DNA from 4 places in the Paenibacillus sp. B1-35 genome. Region 2 is predicted to be linked to each of the others. Evidence: riboswitches for the same ligand, from Rfam matches in the RefSeq annotation. Region 2 holds a riboswitch; each other region holds the start of a gene.

The links. Region 2 has a riboswitch for cyclic di-GMP ahead of ACQ5BJ_RS11355 (glycosyl hydrolase family 18 protein). Riboswitches for the same ligand answer to the same signal wherever they lie in the genome.
Region 1: it holds a riboswitch for cyclic di-GMP, as region 2 does, so the genes downstream of both, ACQ5BJ_RS23205 (CAP-associated domain-containing protein) here and ACQ5BJ_RS11355 (glycosyl hydrolase family 18 protein) in region 2, are expected to answer to the same signal.
Region 3: it holds a riboswitch for cyclic di-GMP, as region 2 does, so the genes downstream of both, ACQ5BJ_RS16120 (MucBP domain-containing protein) here and ACQ5BJ_RS11355 (glycosyl hydrolase family 18 protein) in region 2, are expected to answer to the same signal.
Region 4: it holds a riboswitch for cyclic di-GMP, as region 2 does, so the genes downstream of both, ACQ5BJ_RS12530 (4'-phosphopantetheinyl transferase family protein) here and ACQ5BJ_RS11355 (glycosyl hydrolase family 18 protein) in region 2, are expected to answer to the same signal.

The regions. Positions count from the first base shown of each region.
Region 1 is NZ_JBCHVJ010000008.1:139,599-142,759, forward strand. Features, by position in the region: gene ACQ5BJ_RS23190 (serine/threonine protein kinase) at 1-860, shown strand, start outside; partial or broken gene ACQ5BJ_RS23195 (endonuclease V) at 1,012-1,272, opposite strand; gene ACQ5BJ_RS23200 (hypothetical protein) at 1,345-1,470, opposite strand; cyclic di-GMP riboswitch class I at 1,797-1,886, shown strand; gene ACQ5BJ_RS23205 (CAP-associated domain-containing protein) at 2,015-3,161, shown strand, end outside.
Region 2 is NZ_JBCHVJ010000002.1:808,694-811,854, reverse strand. Features, by position in the region: gene ACQ5BJ_RS11365 (AzlC family ABC transporter permease) at 1-158, opposite strand, end outside; gene ACQ5BJ_RS11360 (TrmB family transcriptional regulator) at 238-1,047, opposite strand; cyclic di-GMP riboswitch class I at 1,636-1,720, shown strand; gene ACQ5BJ_RS11355 (glycosyl hydrolase family 18 protein) at 1,833-3,161, shown strand, end outside.
Region 3 is NZ_JBCHVJ010000004.1:417,379-420,539, reverse strand. Features, by position in the region: gene ACQ5BJ_RS16120 (MucBP domain-containing protein) at 1-1,802, opposite strand, end outside; cyclic di-GMP riboswitch class I at 1,954-2,041, opposite strand; gene ACQ5BJ_RS16115 (ABC transporter ATP-binding protein) at 2,495-3,161, shown strand, end outside.
Region 4 is NZ_JBCHVJ010000003.1:152,674-155,834, forward strand. Features, by position in the region: gene ACQ5BJ_RS12525 (copper amine oxidase N-terminal domain-containing protein) at 1-566, shown strand, start outside; cyclic di-GMP riboswitch class I at 1,123-1,209, shown strand; gene ACQ5BJ_RS12530 (4'-phosphopantetheinyl transferase family protein) at 1,293-2,012, shown strand; gene ACQ5BJ_RS12535 (amino acid adenylation domain-containing protein) at 2,040-3,161, shown strand, end outside.

The sequences.
Region 1 (3,161 bases), on a different contig from region 2:
AATCCTATAAAGTAAAGAAAGTAATCGCTTGCAGCGAGCTGGACATTGTATATGCGGGACAGAAACTAGAAGATGAAACAGCGGTCATCGTGAAAGAGTTCTACCCGAGGCAGGTAGCTCTTCGCGACCTCGACAAGCGAACCGTCCTGTGCCGCGGGCCCTCCGTTCAACGGCAATATGATGGGCTGCAGGAAGCTTTCCTGACGGAAACACAGATACTTCAGAAATTGAGCCATCCGAATATCGTTAGCCTTGTGGATCATTTCCAGGAAAACGGAACGCATTATATGATAATGGAGTATTGCAAGGGTATTTCGCTTGAACGCTTCATTGAAGAAGGAAGGCTTGTTTCCGTGGCCGATTTTCTGCGTGACACGATACTGCCGCTCGCATCTGCACTTGAATATGTTCACGGGCGTGGCATCATTCATCGTGATATCAAGCCGGCGAACATTATCATTGGAGAGGATGGCCAGCCGAAGCTGCTCGATTTCGGTTCTGCCGTATACTATGAGAAGACGGGACATCGAATTTTTACGAGCACGGAATATTCGCCGCTTGAATTTTACTCCGAAAAATCACGGCAGGGAGTCACGTCTGACATATACAGCTTTGCAGCTACGATGTATTTTTGCCTGAGCGGACGCACGCCAAATGATGTGACGAGGCGCTTGTTTCAAGGCGCTATTCCGATGATAGGAGCAGTAGCTGGAGCAGTAGTAGGAGTAGCAATGGGAGCAGCATTAGGCGGATTTGTCGGAGCGGCTGTGAGTACGAGTCTACTGGCAAGTGCTGCTGTCGCAGTACAGGGACGAGTCATGCTGGAGGTGGAGGCGCAAAAGGTGGGCTGCATCCGCTAAAATATCTGGCCGGTTTGTTCATGCAAGGACTCATCAGTCAATACGAGCACGAGAAAGCCAAGGATGCCTATTTATAGAAAGTGGCTGCTGGGCAAGGTGTATACAAGTGCGCGTCATATAGCAAGTTCTGGCGGTCTACAAGAGCTGGTTGGCATACCGTAGGTAATGAGATTCGGTGTCCTACGGAGACATAAATAGGATTTATATGATCCTGGGTTCTTAATACGACATCAATTTTGTCAGATTGATCAAATAGAGTTGCATATTCCCCACTCTTTTGACTAGGTTCATTGGAATCTCCAATTAACTTGGTTTTACCGCATCCTATTGCTGGAATGTTAAACAATACTCCCAAATGACTTGCTAATCCGAATCGTCTCGGATGAGCGACCCCTTGTCCATCACAGACTATTGTAATAGATATTTTACTGCACGCCTGTTGATTAACCAGATAAGCTCGATCTGCCAGCGGTTTTTATAAATCTCAGCGACTTGTTCTGCAGGAGAAGACATTTCTATGTACGGAATCCACCCATTCGCCATTGATGAACAGCTTCTTTGTGCTCTGCAGGAACCCTTCTACCTTCGGACTGATCTGAATCTGTGACAAGATGCAATCCTTCTATTTGGAAGTAGTACTGTGGTCGATAACTCGTACATTACATATGAATTCCCGGAGCAAGCAGATCAATCCCATTGCGAGGTCTTTTCGTGCATAGATATTGCTGGTAGCCTGAATAAGAGAGTAGTAGATCGATCACTTTCATGATCTTTTTTTTAAATGGGGCAGCTTCATGGAAGAAGTGCATGACGAACATAAATATCGTACTGGGTTGATAGAACGGGGACTCGATGAATTTTACGTACCTATAGGCACAATTGTATACAAGCTGTTCATTTACATGTTACTATAGATGACATATAACCTGTGTAACATTTGGATAATGGCAAACCCTAGCGAAAGCAGGGGACGCAAAGCCACGGGTCTAATGCATTTCACGATGCGATGACAGCCGGGTTGCCCTAATTGCGACATTACGTGTGTCTTTTTTAGTGCTGCGCTGCCATTAGGGCGGCGCTTTTTTTGTGCTATTGTAAAGCGTCCCTGGTGTCCATCTAATTTGATCACAGAATGTAAAAGAATAGGAGATGTAATGATGCGGACACGTTGTACAGAAACCAACAACGCAATATACCAAGAACAGCATAAACACATTAAAGCAGGCAGAATGCGGCGCATGACGATTACAGCTAGCGCTGCGCTGTTGGCCGGGATGCTTATCCATCAGCCGACCCTTTATGCAGCGGACAAGCTGGTCGGTAGCAAGATTGCTGTCACGAAAACGAACAATGCTCCGCAGGCAGGGGCAGACCAACTGCAAGGCATCACCATAGGAATGAGCGAGGCTCAACTATTCCAAAAAATCGGACAGCCGGTTCGCAAGGATCTAAGTGAATATGGCTTCGAGTGGTATATTTACAATCAGGATTATAAACATTACTTACAAGTTGGTGTTCAGGACCACAAGGTCGTTGCACTCTATACGAATGCGAAGGATTCTTATGGCAGCATTGGATTCGGTTCAACCAAGCAGGAGGTAGAGGCAGCCTTCGGATCTTCCCTCAGTCAAATTAGGAAAGGCAATACGATTTACAATATGGACAACAGCGGACAATATAGCCTGTACAAGGTCGGCGACATGTATGCAACCGTGTTCTATGATCTCCATCAACGGAATACGGTGACGGCTGTCCAGTTTATTGCCCAGGATGTTGAACTGGCGTTCAAGGGGTACTTTGGCACGCCTAGCAAACGATTGCAGACAAGCTTTGAGCAACAAATCCTCGATTTGGCTAATGCTGTGCGTGTCCGCGAGGGCATGAAGCCATTGAAGTGGAATGAAAAGGCTGCGGGAACTGCTCGCAAGCATAGCGACGATATGGGGCTGAGAAGCTTCTTCGATCATAACAATCCGGACGGCAAATCCCCGTTCGATCGACTGAAGGCGGACGGAATCGTATACCAAAAGGCAGGGGAAAACATTGCTGCTGGACAGTCGAGTGCCATCTTCGTTCACGAGAACTGGATGAACTCGAAAGGACATCGTTCGAATATTTTGGGGGACTTTTCTCATCTAGGGGTTGGTGTGTACTTCGGGGGGAAATCAAATGTATATTACACACAGAACTTCGTCACGCCGAACTTCGTCGACGATAAAAAGTCCGATGTTGTATCTCCTAGCCTCAGCAAACCTAAGGTTTTGACAGGAGATCCATTAGATGTAAAGGTCGAATATTCCG
Region 2 (3,161 bases):
ATCTCAGCTATGCTAAGTCCCGCAGTTTTTTGGATTACGCCAGCAGCTAATCCGATACTTAAATACCCTAGTAAGGTAGGGATACAATCTTTTACTCCTTGGATAAAGCTGTCTTCATCTTTCTGAGTCGAATTCATTTGGACATTCGACAGACTCATTTCATCCCCTCCTTATTTTTAAACATTAGAAGCTAACACACTAACTACTATGAAAAAGAGAAAGAAAATACGGTTCAATTTATTTGAACCGTTTTCCAGTAACAACATGAAATAGGTTAGGGTCGTTTTTCCAAAGTGCTTCTGTTTTCTCTGGCCCCACTTCTTTCACTAATTCTGAAAACATAATGTCATGTCTGATGTATTCCATCGCAATTAACACAAGTGCAGGGTCTTCTGTTTTTACCGCCCATGCCGGTGTGTTTGGCGAAAAGTTTGCAATTAATACTTCTTCATTGTCCCGTGCAACAATCGTTAAGCGACCATTCATACGTTCCTCAGCTACTTCTGGAGCCATATAATTGTGATGAGTCGTTACACCAAGCCGAATCTCAGGTGCTCCAAAAAGAATCGAAAAAACGTGGATATCCTCTTTTATCCGCCTATCTATAGCACCTTTTACAGAAGAGACTTGCGGTTCCCAAATCGACAACCATATTTCTTCTTCCGCTTTATCGATAATGTCAATCATTTCGGCCGCAACGCGTTCATCACTGCTGATGCGTCGAATGACATCTACTTCCTGTTCACTTTCTAACGCAGATAAATTCTTTTCCAGATAATCCATAGAATTATCAAAGTCATTACGCAAGCGACGGATTAATTCTTTTGCGGGTAAGGGTGCATAGGTTACAGGGTCAGAAGGTACTGTATAAACCGCACCTTTATCCATTAATTTTGCTAACACTTCGTAAATCGTTGAACGAGGTACACCTGACCTTTTACTTATTTCATATCCGGTTATGGGGAAATTTTTTAACAGCCCTATATACGCCTTACATTCATATTGCGAAAAGCCCCACTTCTGAAGTTCTTTAAAAAGTTCTTCCATGGCAACTCCTTTAGTAGTTAGTATGTTACTTACTATAAAATAAAATGGATTACCTGTCAAAGCAATCCTGGTTCCGTTTTTGAAAAATGATCGTCAGCCCACTGTTTTATTCCTGATTCTCCAACTTATGGACGAGGTATAATTACCCAAAAACGAAGGATAAATCCTTTTAAATCCATCCAAGGAACTATTTAGTTGCATGAATTTGACTTATAAGGAAAGTTATATTCCGTTATTATTTTGCGAACTCTGGCTCGTTCACCCACACTACAATACATCTCCCATCCTCCCTAAGACCTACTGCCCAAGCCTTTCCGGACATGAAGAATCTGTAAAAAAGCATTACAAGGAGTAACAAGGGAACGTTGCAGTTACAGGCTTGATGTCCAGTATCAAACCATATGGAATTAACATACATCTCCTTATTCCATCCGAATTTCAACATGATAGATTTCAACTGAATAATAATATCGTCCTATGTTCATATATTCACATTTGAGCCGCATGACCCATTAACGAAACGCGAAACTGCTGTATATTTAACGGTGTAAACATGTATCGTTATGCAAGAGTATGCATGTTTGCACAAGCACGACTAGGCAAAGCTAGGGAAATCTAGTGACGCAAAACTAAAGGGGCTAAGGAAGAAATTCTATGCCAGCCAGATGCCGATTAATAGAACCCCATCTCTATTCGTCGTATGCGTTGTTTTTGTATGATTCATGGCGAGATGCCCCCCCCTAGCTGCCTATTAATAAAATCTATTGATAGGAAGTGAATAACGGATGAAGACTGGGAGAAAGCGGAGTGCCCGAAGATTGTTCGCAATAACGGTAATGACCATCATGATGTTCGTATCTTCGTTGGCGCCGGCTTACGCAGGAACGACTGTTTCCGCAGCACAGGAACCTGTGGTCAAAAATGCAACAAAGGAAATCCGGAATGTCATGTACTATGGCGATTGGTCAATTTGGGGAGGACAAGGAAACTTTTATCCCAAGGATATTCCGGCCGATCAATTAACCCATTTGAACTATGCGTTTCTCGATTTTGATGCCCAAGGCAACCTTGTATTTACGGACAAGGATGCGGCTGTAGAAGCGCCTGTCGGCCAGGATGGCGTTCAATGGCAAGCGGCCAATGCAGGCATCCTTATCGCCCTGCAGCAATTGCGCGCTGAAAACCCGAATCTGAAGATCGGCATCTCTCTTGGCGGATGGTCGAAATCAGGCGACTTCGCTGCCGTAGCAGCCGATGCTTCAAAACGGGCGAATCTGATCCAAAATGTCATGAAATTCATCAAGTACACAAACATGGACTTCGTGGATGTCGATTGGGAGTTCCCGGCTGAAGTTCGACAGCCCGATTTGGTCGATAATAAGAACGATGAAGGCACGAAATACGCCATGCCGGAGGACAAAAACAATTATATTTTGCTCCTGCAAGATATCAAAAACGCATTGAATAAGCAAGGAGCCGAGCTTGGTAAAGCATATGAACTGTCTGTTGCGCTTCCAGCGCCGAAGAGCAAGATTGATATCGGCATTGATGTGCCAAGACTGTTCAACATTGTAGACTTTGCCAACATTATGACTTATGACATGCGCGGCGCATGGGATGAAGTAAGCGGCCACCATACCGGCTTGTATACGAACCCGAACGACCCGCTCACGGGCAACAACCTGTCCATCGACGAGAGCGTGAATTATTTGATTCAGCAAGGTGCTGAGCCGAATAAGATTGTGATCGGGGCAGCCTACTATACTCGCGGCTGGGATAAAGTGTCGCAAGGATCCGATCCGAATCATCCGGGTTTATTCGGGGATGCGGCACTATCCGCGAAGGATGCGGATCAGACTCCATCCCGCGGCGCGGTTGGCGAAGCAGCGCTCGCTATTGGGGACGGCGGCCGCCGAACAGGGATTTGGTCTTATCGCAACCTCGACAAGCTGAAGGCCACTTACCCGAATCTCAAGGAATATTGGGATGATGCTGCCAAAGCTCCATATCTGTATGATGGGACTACCGGCGTATTCTACACGTATGACAATGAAAGATCTATTCAAGAGAAAACGAAATATGTGCTTGAAAATGGTCTGGGCGGCGTCATTGCT
Region 3 (3,161 bases), on a different contig from region 2:
GAAGTGTCGTCGTCAGCAATGGACTTGCTCGTATCTTTATCGACGAACTTGATACTGATAGGAAGATCCATCTTCTTGTAGAAGAAGGTGTATTCGTTGTCCTTGGCCTTGAACGTGTACTGAACCTCAGTCTTCTCAGGTGTGTAACCTGGAATGTCCAGAGCCTTCAACGTAATCGTCTGTCCGATTGTGCCGGAGAGAGAAGAGTCGTCGTTAGCGATGGATTTACCTGTTTCTCTATCTACGTACTTAATCGTTAACTTATGTGGAGCTAGCGCATATCCGAACCATATGGTTTTATTAGGCTCCTGAATCGTTAACGTTTCTTCTGTAGGATCAGTACCCTTTTTCAATACATAGTTATCAAGCTTCGGAGCAGGCACCTTGTATTTCGGCCCTATGTCCAGCGCGTCCTTGCCGTTGACGGTGAAGGATCCACTGTACAACTGCTCTGCAAGATCCACACGTTCAACAACCTTGCCGTCTGCGTTAATAGGCTCGCCTTGGTCATTTACCTTGTAGCCTTTCACAAGTATGGAGCCTTTGCCGAAGCTGACTTGCGGCACTTCAAACTCTTTTGATGTACGTTGTTGATTCACATCTGTGTATTCCATGGTAGTTCGCCCGTTTGTCGGGTAATTGACATCGGCGCTTGGATTTTTGGAAGAGTCCATTTTGATGGTATATGTCAAGGTTGCCGGACTTCCTTCTACGATGTTGCCAACGTCCCATACAAACGTTTCAGAAGCTGCATCCCATTTCACTGTCCCTTGAGATACTTTATAGTCTTGATTTTCAACAGGCGCATTACCCTTGAAAATAAGGTTAAACATTTCACCCATCGGATCCTTGACTACAGCATTTTCAGCCGCGTAAGAGATTTTCCCTGCCAGTTCAGAGAAAACCTTCTCCAGCTCCGCACTGTCAGATGGGTAATAGTTGTTTGCTGAAGCGCTGTTTTTTAATACATATACAGCGTTAGCATCATTGCCGACCTCAAGCCCGATCGAATAAATGTTGATTCCTGCATCCTTGGATGCCTTGGCTTGAGATATCGTAGGAATTCCATTGTCCTTAACCGTATAGTTGCCTATCGTGTATCGATCCCCGAACAAGCCAGAGGATAATTGATAGCTGTTGCCTGAACCGATAGTCTTGGTGTAGTCAAAATCTGATAATACAAAGTTGTACTTATTGTTGGGCCATGAATAAGAGGCAGCTTTTTTTGCAGGAGAACTGAACGTTGGCGCACCGTCGCTGAGCAGCACAATAAATTTATTTTTGGCTGAACTCTTGGTAGCTAATAAACGATGTGCTGTGTAGAGAGCGCTTTGTATGTTTGTCCCTCCGGAAGCCGAGATACCCTTAATATTGTTCAGGAGCTGCTGTTTATCATTCTGGCCAAGGAATCCGGATGATGTGTCCTCTGAGCTGGTGCTAAACGTGACAAGAGCAATTCTTGTTTTGACGTTGGAAAAAAGCAGCGTATTTACAAATTTCTCTGCTGCCTTTTTGGCATTGTCTAACCGTTTGTAGGATCTCATACTGTCTGACTTGTCTAAGACAAGTACGACATCGGTGTCACCGGCTTCAACGTTCTTCCCTTCGGCGGTTAGAGTAATCTGCCATTCTCCCGGCGTCCCGGTTGGCTTCGCTGTCTTGCTTAATTTCACAGCACCTGGTTCTGGCCAGATTGGATCTTGTGCGGCTGCATCTGCACTTTGCAGTGTGTGAGGAATAAACCCGAAGAACACGGCAAATACGCACAGCCATGTTACAGCTAACTTTACTCTACGTTTCATTCAATTCGCCACCTCATTTTTTCATTTTATTCCTCCCTTAACTACAGTGAGTCCATGCCTCCTCATTCTTATTTATATAGCTCAACGGAAAGTTAATTCCGTCGGAACCTCACATAAATAAAAAAAGTCCGGCTGCAATAACGCGATCGTTAGTTGCAGCCGGACTGTCATAGGTCATAAGACCGTTAGACTCCGAAGCTTTGCGGCCTAATCTTTCGATTAGTGTGCCCTATGAGATTTAATTAAGTGCTTCGTAAATGTAAGCGTAGATGACTGAGATCCTAGGCATAGGGAACTATCATGCTCAATATAGGTTAAGAGGAACAATTTGTCAATGATAAGAAAATACTAGTTGGTATACATACTACAAGTATTAACCTACTAGAGTTGAATCATACATCGGACAGAGTGTCGTATCTTACTCTATTACGAGAAATTGATATGCTAGTGAATTCAGATATAGAACATAAATATTCATTTGAATCGCCGCCATGTCCATATGATAATAATTAGAGTAGTAAGTTAAAAGACTGATTTGCAAATTCACATATGGTGTATACAGCCGGTAAAACAATCACCCCATAGGGCTTAAGATTTTTGTAAGGATTGAGTAAGGAATAAGAGAACACTGTCTTATACAATAACTATGAAGACATCGGGAAATTGGCAACTGAGTGAGAGGAGATACTGCCATGACGTATCTAGTACGTACACATCATCTGTCGAAGACGTTCCAAGACAAAGAGGTCGTCTCGAATGTAAATATGAATATTCGCCAGGGAGAGATCTATGGATTTCTAGGGCCGAACGGGGCCGGCAAAACAACGATCATGAAGATGATCACGAACCTAATTAAGCCTACGATTGGTCAAATCGAATTGTTCGGAGAAACATTAGCTCCTGATTCCTATCATCTGCTATCCCGCATGGGGACAATTATCGAATACCCCGTATTTTATGACAAGCTGTCGGCGAGAGATAATCTGGAACTGCATTGTGCATATATGGGGTATCACAATATGCATTCCATTGATGAGGCACTGGAGCTTGTGAAGCTTCATCATGTTGGAAATAAATCGGTCAAGGACTTTTCATTAGGAATGAAGCAGCGCCTCGGTATCGCGAGAGCAATATCGACGAAGCCGGAATTGCTTATGTTTGATGAGCCTATTAACGGACTGGATCCGATAGGGATTAAGGAGATCCGGGATTTGCTGCTTATGCTGAGCAAGCAATATGGCACGACAATTTTGATATCCAGTCATTTATTGGGTGAGATTGAGCTTGTCGCAGATACGATTGGCGTCATTAATCATGGCCGGTTAATTAAAGAAGTATCCATGGATGAGGTTCGAATGA
Region 4 (3,161 bases), on a different contig from region 2:
TGAGTTCATCAAGCTATATTCGGGTTGGAAGCCAAAGTGGCTATGTGAGACAATCGCTGACAAGCAGCTTGCGTGATGTTCAAGGGAATGTCATTCAAAAAGGTATTGCTTACCGGGTCTTTGTGCTTACGGTAGCTGACAATAGAAGCGGCTCCTCGAATGCTTTGTCTTCGCCTTCTGGTGAATTTTCCTTGGTAGATCAATCCGTGCAGGCCCCTACGAATGTGTTTGTGGCGAGAGAAGGAGCGAATGAATTCAAGGCCTACTTCTCGAAGCCAAGCAGCGACAACGGAATTGCCTATTATGGAGTAATGGTCGTTCCTTCCGTATCGGCAGATTCATTCAACCTGGATCAGGCGAATCGTGTGGGAGGAAATAATTATAAATTGGTAAGCGTGTCGGGCGATGGATCGACCATGTTCTCGTTGTCCGATAATGATGTATACGGAAATCCAATTCGCACTGGTGTTGCCTATAAAGTATTTGTGGTGTCCGTAGCGGATGGACGATATGCAACGGTTAATGCTCTCTCAAATGCCTCTAATGAAATCATTGTTGGAAACTGATAGTAAATCAAGCCAATGGCAAACAGACTGAACGGCATAGAATAATAGCATTTTATAAGAGCCTCGAATGCATTTCGAGGCTCTTATGCATTCATAAGGGAATTATTTTAGGGATAAGAGGGATTTTTATGCTGGTATTCAATGATAAGGAGTAATTTTAACATTAGGTCTTCAATCGACAATTTTGTCGAATGAAAAAAGGAGAGGAAACGAATGGAAATGTTAGAAAAAACGCAGTTTAGGGGTGTTTTTGTCGGAAAAAAGTCGAAAAAACACTTAATTACAACTAAAAAATGACAAAAAATGATTGTCCGTGTCGAAAATTTGAAAATTGATATGAAAAGGTATTAATCTTTTCATTTAAGCAGCCGATATAAAATATGGGTCTGTAGTTGGATAATTATGAACAGGTATCCAGCATGCTGATATGTAATATGTACTTTAGACCTAATCACGCGATACATGTCACAAGAACTAGTGCGTAAACAATGTTATGACATTCTTGCCTGGTAATCGATTTGCAACAATCAATGGAGACATCAAGAAGAACAACATCAGGATTAAAAGGCAAACCCAGTCGAAAGTTGGGGGCGCAAAGCCTCGGGCCTAACGTCTATTGGATTATGGCAGCCGGGCTGCCATTCGAGTTGCGGTAACCAAACAACGGTTATTTGGTGACAAGGCTATTCCCAATGGCCTTTTTTTTGCGCACAAAGGTTGGGGTAAATGATGGAAATTGTGTTGCTGAAGTGGGACGAATGTACTTCCTATAAAAACATAGCTTCGTTGATGGATCGATTTATCCCGTATGTTACGCCTGAAAAATACAAACGGTTAGACAGACTTCGAGAGCGTAAAGATCGTTACCGCGTGGTTGCAGCTGATATATTGGCTCGCATCCTGCTCTCTCGAGCGCTGAACCGATCGAACGACGAGATTGTTATTCGTACTCATTCATTCGGCAAGCCGTATATAGAGGGCAACCCGGTATTTTTCAACATCTCTCATGCCGGTGCATTCATTGCAGTGGCATTGGATAGAGCGCCAATCGGGATTGATATTGAGCAAGCAGGGGAATGGAGCATGGATGTGGCTAGGCTGATATGCTCGCCGCGTGAGCTGGAATTGCTTGCAAATACGGACGACTGCCGTGCGCGTCAGGAATTGTTTTTTTACATATGGACGGCTAAGGAAAGTGTGTTGAAGGCAATTGGTGTAGGTCTCAGTCAGCTTCCAAGCACTTTCGAAATCGTGCAGGAGACAGCCGTACCTGTACAGCGTAATCAATTATGGAAAGTTAATCATTATTATGTAAAGCAATATGTCGTTCCTGAAACAGGCTATTGTATGACTGTGTGCGCACAGCATATGGATTTTGCCAAGCAAATAGAGTACATCACATGGGAGCAGTTGACTCATTGGTTTATGAAATGGGTTGGATCGTGATAAAGGAGAGGACGAAGATTGGCTTTCATGGAATTGACAGTAGAACGATTGACAGGCTATGACGCACATTCTATTGAGCTGCCTGAGGAGACGTTGCGTCTTCTGAAGGATCATTCGACCGAGCATTCGGTCAAGTTGGAATCCGTCATATGCGGAGCGTGGGCAACGCTGTTGTCTCGTTTCTACAACTCACAGCAAGTAACTCTTCATGCCGTTCAATCGAGTAATGGCAATGGCAATCATACCGTAGTCAGCCAGGATGACGTGACCATGCAAGGAATTATGAACATTCATAACAGTTTGTTGGCTTGCACAGAAGGGCGTAACCTGACTTGCTCTGAAATAGGAATAGACAGCGATGTAGCAACATACTGCTGGTACGGAGCAGATGCTCAACCGATGCTTCCGGAGGGGACACAGGAATGCGGTTTGCATTGCTGCATCCAATCTGTTGATGGAGTTGGTTCGACACTGCTGTTTACCATGTACTATAAGGAAAATCATTTCCAATTATCGACGGTGGAGAAGCTGGCGGAGTATTTCCTGCAACTGTTGCAGGAAATGGTTAAGCACCCTCAGAAGCGCATTGGCGAACTGGAGATGTTAACGGAGCAGGACAAGCACCAGTTGATCGAAGGAATGAATCAGACTCGGGTAGATTACCCGCATACATTTACAGTTCCGGCACTGTTCGAGGAGCAGGCGCAGCTTCATCCTGACCGGGTAGCTGTAAAGGAAGATGGCCGTGACCTGACATATCGTGAGCTGAATGTGCGTGCGAACCAATTAGCGCGCAGATTGCAGAGTCGGGGCATTGGCCGTGAGCATTCCGTCGGGATTATGGCAGAACGAAGTGCGGAGATGGTTATAGGGATATTGGCTATCCTCAAGGCAGGGGGAGCTTATGTACCTATTGATCCGGATCATCCTCAAGATCGCATTCAGTACGTTTTGGAAGACAGCCGCACGAAGCATGTGCTGTTAAGCCGTTCATCACAGGCGGATTTGCCTGCTAACATGGAGCTTATCTATATTGATGACCCGACACTTGCTGATGAGTCAGGAGATAATTTGGCATCTATCAATCAGCCGGAAGATCTTATTTATATTATTTATACATCTGGATCGACAGGACGGCCTAAGGGCGTT